2 regions of the Pseudomonas sp. HK3 genome follow, and region 1 is predicted to be linked to the other one. Evidence: riboswitches for the same ligand, from Rfam matches in the RefSeq annotation. Region 1 holds a riboswitch; the other holds the start of a gene.
The links. A riboswitch is a leader RNA that binds a small molecule or an ion and turns the genes downstream of it on or off. The one in region 1 is predicted to bind cobalamin.
Positions count from the first base shown of each region.

Region 1 (5,976 bases):
GACGTATCCGGGCTTGCATGCTCTGATGCATTACCGTTTAGCGAATTGGTGTTGGAAGCATGGTTTGCAGTACTTAGCACGCATGATTAGCTTTTTTAGTCGCTGGTTCACTGGCATCGAAATTCACCCTGGTGCCACCATCGGTCGTCGTTTCTTTATTGATCATGGCATGGGCGTGGTTATTGGAGAGACCGCTGAAATAGGCGACAACGTGACCTTGTATCACGGTGTCACATTAGGTGGCACATCGTGGAATAAAGGTAAGCGTCACCCAACATTACGTGATGGTGTGGTGGTGGGTGCGGGTGCAAAAGTACTGGGGCCTGTTGAGATTGGCGAAAATGGCCGTGTTGGTTCCAATGCGGTTGTCACCAAAGATGTGCCAGCAGGTGCAACGGCGGTGGGTATTCCTGGACGAGTCATTGTGAAAAAAGCCGATACCGAAGTTGATCGTCGTCGTCAGGCGATGGCCACCAAAATTGGTTTTGATGCTTATGGTATGACAGACGAAATGCCAGACCCGATTGCGCGTTCAATCCATAACTTGCTTGATCATATGCAGGCAGTGGATGAGAAAATTGAACGCATGAGTACGGCACTTGGCGAGCTTGGCCATAAAGAATGCACGGGTCAGTTGCCAAAACTGAAAACTGAGCTGGATGAAATCAGTGACACTAAATAATACATAAAAGAACGATACCGTATTGCACGGTATCGTTTATTTTTTTGAGTGTGCTTTTAAACTAGCCTCAATAATAAAATGTGTAATAGACTGACAAGATAATAACAATTAGAAAGCCTCTGTCATGTCTCACTCGTACGAACAATCCTCCGTTAGACAATCAAATATTCAAACCGCTTGGATTTTATCTGGGTCAGAATTATCGCCATTTCATTTGAAAGTTGCGGCGATGCTCAACGCTAAAAAAATTCCATTTCGGGATTTTCCAAGCCAGGGTCACACGTTAGAAAACCTGAGGGTTCAACTGCGCATTAAATTGCTTAAGGTTGGCATGCTTAAATTGACGTACCCTGAATTTACAGAATATGACGAGTTTCCTTTGGTGCCTTTTTTGTTCGGCTCTAATGGAGAGAATCTTTATGACTCATCAGCGATTGCAACGTGGCTAGATCAGAATACGAATACAACCAGTGTGGTTAAAGTCGGCAGTGAAAAAAAAGTACACTTTTTAATTCAATTGATCGATGAATACTTTGATGAGTTTGGCCTATACATGGTACACCATAGTCGTTGGAAAACATCGGCAATCGATAATACCGCAGGACGGCGGTTGGCCAATGAAATGCCTGCGATGTTTGCACCGTTTTGCTCTGTGATCGATGATTTTTTTAGCCGTCGTCAAATTAGACGTTTACCGTATTTATTCAGCGTTGCACCAACAGGTTTTTCTATAGGTGGTTTAAATAAAAAGAAACAGCCCCCAAGTCATGATCACTTTCCGGCAACTCATGACCTTATTGAACAAAGTTATTTAAATATATTAAATGCGTTAGAACCTATCTTTAAGCGTCGTCCTTATTTGTTTGGTCATCAATTTACCCTAGCCGATGCGAGCCTGTATGGTCAGCTTGGTATGAACTTAACTGACCCCAGCGTAGCAAGATGGATTAAAGCAACAGCCCCACATGTTTTTGCTTGGTTGAATAAAATTCATCAAGGTGACTTTTCAGAAAATAAACCTGAAAGTGCATTAATTATTGATGAAGATTTAAACCCATTATTGCAAGAAATCGTTCGAATATTTTACCCCTTGATGCAACAAAATGAAGCCGCTTATATGCAGCACAAAGACGCGGGCGAAACACAATTTAATGAAGCCGCTTTTTGGCGAAACAAATCCCTTTATCAGGGGGCGCTTGATGGCCAGCCGTTTGCCAGTGTCGCCAAAAGCTTTCAAGTGAAAACATGGCGACAAATCAAACACAGCTGGCAGCAGCTTGATTCAACAGACAAGGCCGATTTAAGCGAGCAATTCTTAGGCATTAACATGCAAGTGAATGCTAGCGAAAGCACAGTTAACGGCGCCTGATTGACACAATGCTCTTATTTGCATACCCTTCGTGCGTCGAGTGCCCGGCCTTTGTGTCGGGTTAAAAGGGAAGAACGGTTTAAGTCCGTCGCTGCCTCCGCAACTGTAAGTGTCTGATCTTAATAGATCAAAATTGCCTTTAGGCTAAGCTGTTATCCACTGGAACTGACATTCCGGGAAGGGTATTCACGCTGAATAATGACACAAGCCAGGAGACCTGCTTGATACCAACTTCAATGATATTCGGAAGGAATATAGAAGTCGTTCGGCAGGTCAGGTACCGAATACACACCAGCTTAAGTCGTCGTTTCACCTAGGTGAAAGGGTTGTGGCTTAAGTCGACTCCGATCTTTTGTTCGTCGCGCATCGCGTTTGGGGATTCCCCAGTGCACGTTGGTGCACCAAGCAAAAGGGCCCATGATAATTATGGGCTGACTTTATTTTTGATTCCGATTTGTTGTGAAACCATCAACAAGTGTCTGGCTATTGTTAGCCTAAAGGAATCAGTCATGCATATTGAGCCACACGTCGTAACGGGCGCCAAACTATTACTCAGCTATGGCACTGCCTTGACTGTTTTTGCTTATGCCGCAAAACAATCATGGGACCAGATTCAACACCAAGGCGCAGCATCATTTGTCATCAAAAGCCTGCTAACCACGTTATTGGTATTGGCATTTTTTGAAGTTCTGCCCCGCCACAGCGTGGGGGTTTCCGAAGTGCATTTCATTTTAGGCTCAACGTTATTTTTATTATTTGGTGTAGCACCGGCTGCACTGGGTTTAGCGGCTGGGTTATTGGTGCAAGGTCTGTTCTTGGCGCCATTTGATTTGCCTCAATACGGCATGAATCTCACCACCTTATTGGCCCCCTTATTTGCTATGGCGTGGGTGGCGAAAACAATTATTCCCGCCAATCTTGCCTATAAAGATCTTACTTACGCGCAAACCTTTAAATTATCAGTGATGTATCAAGGGGGCATTGTCAGCTGGGTTGCATTCTGGGCGGTATATGGTCAAGGCATTGGAGCCGAAAACCTAATGAATGTGGCGTCTTTTTGCGCAGCGTACAGCTTAGTTATATTAATTGAGCCCTTAATTGATCTTGGTTTATTAGCACTGGCAAAAACCTTACACGGTTTGCAACACATGCCTATCTTTGAACGCCGTTTGTATCGCGCGACGGTCTAGGTGTATCTGTTGTGTCTAATTCTAATATAAACATGTCGTTTCCGTTTTGTGCTGTAACGGGCCAACGTGAATTTAAACAAGCACTGATCTTGGCCGCTATTAATCCAGCCATTGGTGGGGTGTTGGTCAGTGGCCCTCGTGGCAGTGCAAAGACGACTTTGGCCCGTGCCTTGGTTGATATCTTACCGTCGCAAGGTGTGTCGCCGGTGTTTGTTAACTTACCTTTAGGGGCAAGTGACGATCGTGTTTTAGGCTCGTTTGATTTACAGCGAGTGCTGCACGATAAACAAGTCATGTTTAAACCTGGGTTATTAGCCTCTGCCCATGGTGGGATTTTATACATAGACGAAGTGAATCTGCTTAACGATGGTTTAGTGGACGTATTACTGGATGTGTCGGCCAGCGGTATTAATCGTGTTGAGCGAGATGGTTTGAGCCATGAGCATGCTGCCCAATTTTTATTATTAGGCACCATGAACCCTGATGAGGGCGAGCTACGACCTCAATTACAAGACAGGTTTGGTTTAGCGGTTGAACTGCATAATGAGATGAGTATTGAGCAACGGGTTGAAGTGGTTGAGCGCCGAGAGGGATTTGATACAGAGCCGCTCGCATTTGTGTCGCAATGGTTAACGGAACAGGAGACGCTTAAACAAAACATTGAAAGCGCACAATTGCGTTTGCCCAGTATTACGTGTTCTGCCAGTGTGCGTACCGAGATTGCCAAGCGTTGCCACGAGGCAGGCGTTGATGGTTTGCGTGCCGACATTGTGATGTATCGCGCGGCGCTTGCCCATTGTGCATGGTCTCAACGAGCAGCAATCAACCTCGACGATATTAACGCGGTAGAAGCCTTAGTGCTCAACCACCGTCGCCAACAAAACACCAACCAGCAAACTAAACCGCCGCAGCCACCACCAAGCGGGCCTGATAATCAGCCGCCTCATTTTCGAGCGCCTGATTATACACAGCCAAATTCACCTGATACTCCTGAGCCTGCTACTGAACACGCAGAATCATCGTCTGGTTCATGGGGCAGTATGTCGCCACAGTTTCAGCAAACAGAGCGTCCGGTGAATAAAAAAAACATAGCGGCACTAACACGACCAAACAATATTTCATTTAAAAAAAACAGTCCATTCAAATATTTATTTAGCAAACTCAAAGGTGAAACCGCGACAGGGCTTAAGCGCAGTGCTGGTACGTCACATAAGGTGAGCTGGTTTCATACCGTGATGGCCAGCCCATTAACTTGGCCACCTAAGCAATTACATTTTCAAAAAAAATCCGAAGGCTTGAATCGTGTGCACGTCATTCTGATTGATACGTCGGCCTCTATTTTACATGCCAATCAATTTGCACAAGCGAAAGGGTTTATTTTAGAAGTCGCTAAGCAAGCGTATTTAAAGCGAGAGCAACTTGCCATTATTGGTTTTGGTAATGATCAAATTTCGCAATTGGTGCCAAAAATACAAGCGCCAAAAAATATCGAAACAATATTAAACACATTAAGTGCAGGTGGCGGTACTCCATTTAGGCAGGCACTAGACAGCATGCAAAGCACGATTAAAAAATGGAAGAAATCACAGCCCAGTTTATGTGTGCACAACTATGTAATAACCGATGGGCGTACAACGGATTCGGTACAAGGTGTTGAGTTATTAGATAGCACATTAGTGGTTGATACCGAAAAAAGCCCTGTAAAGCGTGGCCGTTGTGAACAAATCGCCATGCACTTAAACGCCGATTATTTTAATTTGTCTTTGGCTTTTTAATATTACAACTGAGTATTTTTTATGACGCTGGTGGATGAAAAACATCAACAAAAAATGGCATCACGTAAAGCTATTATGGATGCCAAGATTGCAAAATCCACCGAAGAACGTGGCGTATTAATTTTATTGAAAGGCAATGGCAAGGGTAAAAGCAGTTCAGCCATGGGTACCATGGCACGCTCTGCTGGCCATGGTAAACGTTGTGCAGTGATTCAGTTTATAAAAGGGCGTACCGAAACGGGCGAGTCTAAATTTTTTAAAGATCACCCTTTAATTGATTGGCATGTGATGGGACATGGCTTTACTTGGGAAACTCAAAATAAAGAGCAAGACATTGCCGCTGCAAAACAAGCTTGGGCATTGGCTAAAACATTATTACAAGACGAGCGTTACGACATGCTGGTATTTGATGAAATGAGCTACATGTTTAAATACGGTTACCTAGACGTCGAGCCTGTCGTTGATGCCTTAGCGCAACGCCCAAAAATGCAAAATGTCATCATTACTGGCCGCACTATGGCAACGGCGCTGCAAGATGTTGCAGACACGATTAGCGTGATACAAGACGAACGTCATGCGTTTAGGTTAGGGGTGAAAGCACAAAAAGGGATTGAGTACTAATGAGTAACATGATGACTCAAACGCTGACATGCCCTGCGTTGTTTTTAGCCGCACCGGCTTCTGGTCAAGGTAAAACGACCGTTACGGCGGCGTTGGCTCGTTACTATAAAAATCAAGGCAAGCGTGTTTGTGTGTTTAAAACCGGCCCCGATTATTTAGACCCTCAAATATTAGAACAAGCATCAGGCCGCGCGGTTGAACAATTGGATATTTGGATGGCTGGTGAACAATATTGTCGCCAAATGTTATTTGAAGCGGCATCCAATAGTGATCTTATTTTAATCGAAGGAGTGATGGGCTTATATGATGGCACGCCATCCAGTGCTGATTTAGCGGCTT
Region 1 is NZ_JBREXD010000001.1:2,034,971-2,040,946, forward strand. It holds gene cysE (serine O-acetyltransferase) at 1-682, shown strand, start outside; gene ACU6U9_RS09530 (glutathione S-transferase N-terminal domain-containing protein) at 807-2,051, shown strand; cobalamin riboswitch at 2,073-2,290, shown strand; gene ACU6U9_RS09535 (energy-coupling factor ABC transporter permease) at 2,561-3,241, shown strand; gene ACU6U9_RS09540 (ATP-binding protein) at 3,253-5,016, shown strand; gene cobO (cob(I)yrinic acid a,c-diamide adenosyltransferase) at 5,038-5,637, shown strand; gene ACU6U9_RS09550 (nucleotide-binding protein) at 5,646-5,976, shown strand, end outside.

Region 2 (5,976 bases), 280 kb from region 1:
TTTGTGGGGTGAGGCCAATCTCGGGCACCAGTATTAATACTTGCCTGCCTGCTTTTATATGAGGGGCAATACTTTGTAAGTAAACCTCGGTTTTACCAGACCCAGTGACGCCGTCGAGTAAGTAAGGTTGAAAGTGTTGCTGGGCGCTGATGGTGGTAACTGCGCTTTGTTGTTCATCATTTAATGTTAGGTGCGCTTGGTTGGCTTGGCCGTTAATTGCCTCAAAACTGGGTTTTTGTGTTTCGCTGATGAGACCTTTGTCTTTAACCGCGTTAATAATGGCAGAGGTAAACCCGGTTGCGGTTAGGTCTTTGTGCCAAGCGTCGCCTGCTTGTTGTAGGTGCTCAACTAAGGCTTGTTGTCTGGGGGCACGTTTAAGTGAGGCGATGACGTCTGCATCTGCGCTTGCGACCATGTGATAAACCGCTTCGCAGCTTGGGTTCGCCGCTTGGCCTTTGCGTAATAATACGGGCAATACAGTGTGTAAACACTCACCAATTGGCTGGTGATAATATTGGTTTAGCCATAAGCCAATATCGTAGATGTCTTTACTTAATAGTGGTTTGTGGTCGATACGGTTTTGAATGGCCTTGAGTTTATGCCCTTCGCTTTGCGGTTGACTGCGAATATCCACAATGATGCCGACCATAGTACGCGGGCCAAAAGGGACATTAACGCGCAAGCCTGTTTGGTATTGGCTCATATCACAACCCGCCTCAGGCAGGTAATCGAAGCTGCGATTGAGGGGGGCGGCAATGGCGACGCTTAAATAAAAAGGTGCCGTCATGGAATCTCTTACTATTATTAGATGACGATAAGGCGAGTGTATCACGGCATTGGGCTGGTGATAGGCCCGTAAGATTAGAAAAAATCTAATGATGACGGGCACTTATCTAAAGGTTGAAAAAGTGCATGCAACTGGGGAATGCTTTTGATAAGATGCGCGCTCCCTAGAGGTCTGTAATTAATCTAGTCCAGCGGTGCTTATTGAGGCTCAGCGTTTCCCACTCTAGGTACGGGGAATGATAGAGAATAAGTGGCGGCATAGGAAAACGAGGTCATTATGAGAGAAGGTATTCACCCTAATTACGAAGCGCTAGAAGCGACTTGTTCTTGCGGTAACGTAGTAAAAACAAATTCTACTAAACCAGGTACTATGCACTTAGACGTATGTTCTCAGTGTCACCCGTTCTACACTGGTAAGCAGAAGACTATGGACGCTGGTGGTCGTATTGATCGCTTCAAGAAACGTTTCGGTGGTCGTGTTAAGTAATAGCATTGATATCAAAACGTGGAGGCTTCGGTCTCCCCAAAAAAGGCGCTCATTGAGCGCCTTTTTTGTTTTTGTCTTATGATGACTTAGGTCAATATCGTCTTGTTTTGATAAGAAGTGATTAAATAACAGTCAGTTAAAGGTTGGAATAAATGCTCTACGGGGTATGAACTGTTCAATTTTTGCGTAATAATACGCGGCCATCGCCTGACGCGAGCGGCCTGGTTGGCCCCAGGTTGGTGAAAACTAACTAACGGAATTTGTCAGAATGTCAGATTTTAAGCAAGATGCATTAGATTACCATCAGTTCCCGAAACCTGGGAAAATCAGCGTAGAGCTTTCTAAGCCTGCTGAAACTTCACGTGACCTTTCTCTAGCGTACAGCCCGGGTGTGGCTGAGCCAGTTAAGGCGATTGCAGAAGATCCAGAAAATGCTTATAAGTACACTGCCAAAGGCAACCTAGTAGCGGTTATTACAGACGGTTCTGCTATTTTAGGTTTAGGTAACTTAGGTCCTTTAGCTTCTAAGCCTGTTATGGAAGGTAAGTCTCTACTTTTCAAACGTTTTGCTGGTGTTGATTCAATTGATATTGAAGTTGAATCTGAAAGCCCACAAGCGTTCATCGACACCGTTCGTCGCATTGCAAATACCTTCGGCGGTATTAACCTTGAAGATATCAAAGCACCAGAATGTTTTGAAATCGAACGTGTTCTTAAAGAACAGTGCAACATCCCAGTTTTCCATGATGACCAACACGGCACAGCGATCGTAACGGTTGCGGGTATGTTGAACGCACTTGAAATTCAAGGCAAAAAAATTGAAGACGCTAGCATGGTTGTATTAGGTGCGGGCGCAGCTGCAATTTCTTGTTCTAAGCTGCTAATCAGCGCAGGCATGAAACCAGCCAACATTTACATGCTTGACCGTAAGGGTGTTATCCACTCAGGTCGTGAAGATCTAAATCAATATAAAGCTATGTTTGCTGTTGAAACGGACAAACGTACTTTAGAAGACGCAATGGACGGTGCTGATATCTTCCTTGGTCTTTCTGGTCCTGATCTATTGGCACCTGAGCTGTTAGCGAAAATGGCTCCAAACCCAATCGTGTTTGCTTGTTCTAACCCTGATCCAGAAATCGCGCCAGCACTTGCTCATGAAGTACGTGATGACTTGATCATGTCAACGGGTCGTTCTGATTACCCGAACCAAGTAAACAATGTACTAGGTTTCCCATTCATCTTCCGTGGTGCACTTGACGTTCGTTCAACGGCTATCAACGAAGAGATGAAACTAGCAGCGGCTTATGCCATTGCTAAGTTAGCAAAAGAGCCTGTTACTCAAGAAGTGTTAACAGCTTACGGCGTTGACTCTATGGAATTCGGTAAAGAATACATCATCCCTAAAGCGACGGATTCTCGTCTTTTAGGTATCGTATCAAATGCAGTAGCACAAGCGGCTGTTGATACTGGTGTTGCTGCTTTGCCTATGCCAGCTAACTACCCGCTTAAGTCTATTTCAGACATCTAAGAAGGCGAGTAAAATGCTAGCAGCATTGTAAATGCTGCCTAAAAAGAAACCCAAATGCTTCGCGGTATTTGGGTTTTTTTATGGGGCTCTGTTTGACGGATAACTGGGTTGAGTCATGTGTGTCTGAATTGACCCATAGTTTAAAACAACGTATAACAGCGCCACATGTTATTTGATGCCAAGCATCATCAGGGAATACGGTGAGCCGACTATATTGGTCAGGTAAGTCCGTAACTGTACCCGCAACTGTAAGGGCCTTACTGTTTAGTAAGGCTTAAGTCAGATACCTGAAATAACACTGTATTGAACCGGGCGGGGATTACCTGGCAATGATCTTTTCACGTTTGGTGTGATGCCATTTGTTTTTCTGATCTGTCTATTATCCCGGTTTAGCGTTCGCCTTTGCTAATGGAGCCGTGATGACACGTATAGTATTTTCTGCCGTTCTTCTTTGTTTTTTATACGAGCAGGTTTCTTTGTTCGCATGCAGTCTATTGCAAAGCTTGTTTGTAATAAAAAACCATGTGTTAGCAACGGCATTTTTAAACGGTCAATAATCAAATGCCTTTACTCCTTGAAAGCGCCATTATTATTTTAAGTGCCCTCATTTTAGATGCCTTATGTGGAGAGGTAAAACGCTTCCATCCGTTGGTGATATTTGGTCATTATGTAACGCGTTGTGAGCAGTTTTTTTATCCTAAAAAAGAAGTGAAACAAGCGGCCATATTAATGCGTGGTATGTTGTCTTGGTGTGCCGCGGTATGCGTACCGACAAGTCTTTTATTGAGTGTGTATGTGATAAGCCCAGATTGGCTGCAAACTTTATTGAGTGTGATTGTGTTGTATTTTGCCATTGGCGCACGCAGTTTATCTGAGCACGGTAATGAGGTAGCAAAACCATTGTTCGCTAATGATATGCTTAAAGCGCGAGAACAGCTTAGCATGATAGTGAGCCGAGATACTCAAGATTTAAATGAGACACAAATTAGCAGCGCCACCGTCGAAACCATCACCGAAAATACTCACGATGCCGTCATCGCCCCTATTTTTTGGTTTTTAGCGTTGGGTGTCGCTGGTGTTATTGTATTTCGCTTAGCCAATACATTGGATGCCATGTGGGGCTACCGCAATGCGCGCTATGAGTACTTTGGTAAATTCAGCGCACGAGTGGATGATGTATTGGGCTGGCCCAGTGCTAGGCTTACAGTGGGTTTGTTTATAATAATTAGTGTCTTAAAAGGCCGTATTAAAGGTGTACTGCGCATTAATACATGGGCGCGTAGCTGGTATAGCCCAAATGCCGGGCCGGTGATGGCGGCAGGGGCATTTGCATTGAATGTACGTTTAGGCGGCCCAGCCCCTTATCACGGTGTGCTAAAATCTCGGCCTTGGTTGGGTGATGGTGAGCAGCCTAAGGCCGCACACATAAAACAATCAATATTATTAATGTACCAAAGCAGTTATGTTTTGGTTTGTATTTTATTCGCAGTGGGCGCCATACAATGGCTTTATTAACAGCGCAAAATCTTAGTTGGCTGGTGAGTGATAACGCCATTGTCAAAGATGTGAGCTTTAGCATTAACAAAGGCCAATTTGTGGGATTAATCGGCCCTAATGGTGCAGGAAAGTCCAGTTTGATGCGCTGCTTGTATCGGGTAAACGCGCCTACGTCTGGCCACGTTTTATTTGAAAAAAATGATGTGTGGCAGTTATCGGCAAAAGATAATGCAAAAAATATGTCGGTTATTTTGCAAGAACACAGTGATCATTTAGGTTTAACCGTGCGCGATGTGGTGTCGCAAGGCTTAACCCCTCATAAAAAGTTATTCCAATGGGATGATGAAAAAGACGCGGCACAAATAGATGCAATAATGCAGCAAATGGACATTACCGAATTAAAGCGTAAGCCGTTTCAATTATTATCCGGTGGTGAAAAACAACGGGTCATGCTGGCCCGTGCATTAGCGCAAAATACTGAATTGCTCATCATGGATGAACCCACCAATCATTTAGATGTTCATTACCAAACCGATATGATGGCCAAGGTGAAATCGTTAAATAAAACCATACTGGCGTCGTTTCATGATTTAAATTTAGCGGCCGCGTTTTGCGATTACATCTTAGTGTTAGATAAAGGCCAGCTAGTGGCCAGTGGCACGCCAACACAAGTACTAACACAAACATTGATTAATAATGTGTTTCGCACTCATACCATGGTTGATACGCACCCTGTCAATGGTCATCCAAGAATTACTTACCAATATCATGATTAAATTATTCAGTTATATTTTCATAGGGTTTTGCATTGTATTAATCAGTGCGGTGATGGCTGTGAGTTTTGGTGCGGCCAATATTTCAAGTGGCGATGTGTTATCGGTTTTATTTAGTCTAGTGGGCGGTGAAAGTGATGTGTCTGATATTAAGCAGCGTATTATTCTTGAACTGCGCATTCCTCGTTTGATTCTTGCTTTTTTAACGGGTGCGGGTTTGTCATTAGCCGGTGCTGTGTTACAAACCGTCACCCGTAACCCATTAGCCGACCCCTATTTATTTGGTATTGCATCGGGCGCATCGTTTGGTGCGGTATTGGTGATAGCTTCTATTAGTGGCGGTGCCGGTTGGGCAGTTGGCCAGATGAGTATTACCACAGGCGCATTTATAGGTGCCGCGTTTTCAGTTTTAATTGTTTTGAGTTTAGCGGGGCGCGGCGTGCAAATTGAACGCATGCTACTGGCCGGTGTGGCATCGTCGTTTATGTTCAGTGCGGGCACCAGTTTGGTGTTATATGCATCTGACCCAGAAGCGGCGGCGTCATTATTGTTTTGGACATTAGGCAGTTTTACTCGCGCAAATTGGAATAACTTATTGGTACCAAGTGTTGTGATTATGAGTTGCTTGGTTTTATTTTTAGGGTATTCACGTGCATTAAAAGCCGTGTTGGCAGGGGATGAAACGGCAAAAACCCTTGGTGTCAATGTGACACGATTACGCATGGGCATGTTGCTGTTAAGTTCGTTGCTTACCGCAACCTTAGTGGCTAATACAGGCGGTATTGGTTTTGTGGGATTGATGATCCCGCACATTGTGCGCCGGCTATTACAAAGCCATCAGCAGTATGTGTTATTAGCGTGCGTCGTGTTTGGTGGCGTGTTTATGGTGTGGGTGGATGTGCTGG
Region 2 is NZ_JBREXD010000001.1:1,750,869-1,756,844, forward strand. It holds gene ACU6U9_RS08160 (primosomal protein N') at 1-787, opposite strand, end outside; gene rpmE (50S ribosomal protein L31) at 1,064-1,273, shown strand; gene ACU6U9_RS08170 (malic enzyme-like NAD(P)-binding protein) at 1,542-2,801, shown strand; cobalamin riboswitch at 2,949-3,110, shown strand; gene cbiB (adenosylcobinamide-phosphate synthase CbiB) at 3,363-4,316, shown strand; gene ACU6U9_RS08180 (ABC transporter ATP-binding protein) at 4,304-5,074, shown strand; gene ACU6U9_RS08185 (FecCD family ABC transporter permease) at 5,067-5,976, shown strand, end outside.
Region 2: another riboswitch for cobalamin. It lies ahead of cbiB (adenosylcobinamide-phosphate synthase CbiB); the one in region 1 lies ahead of ACU6U9_RS09535 (energy-coupling factor ABC transporter permease).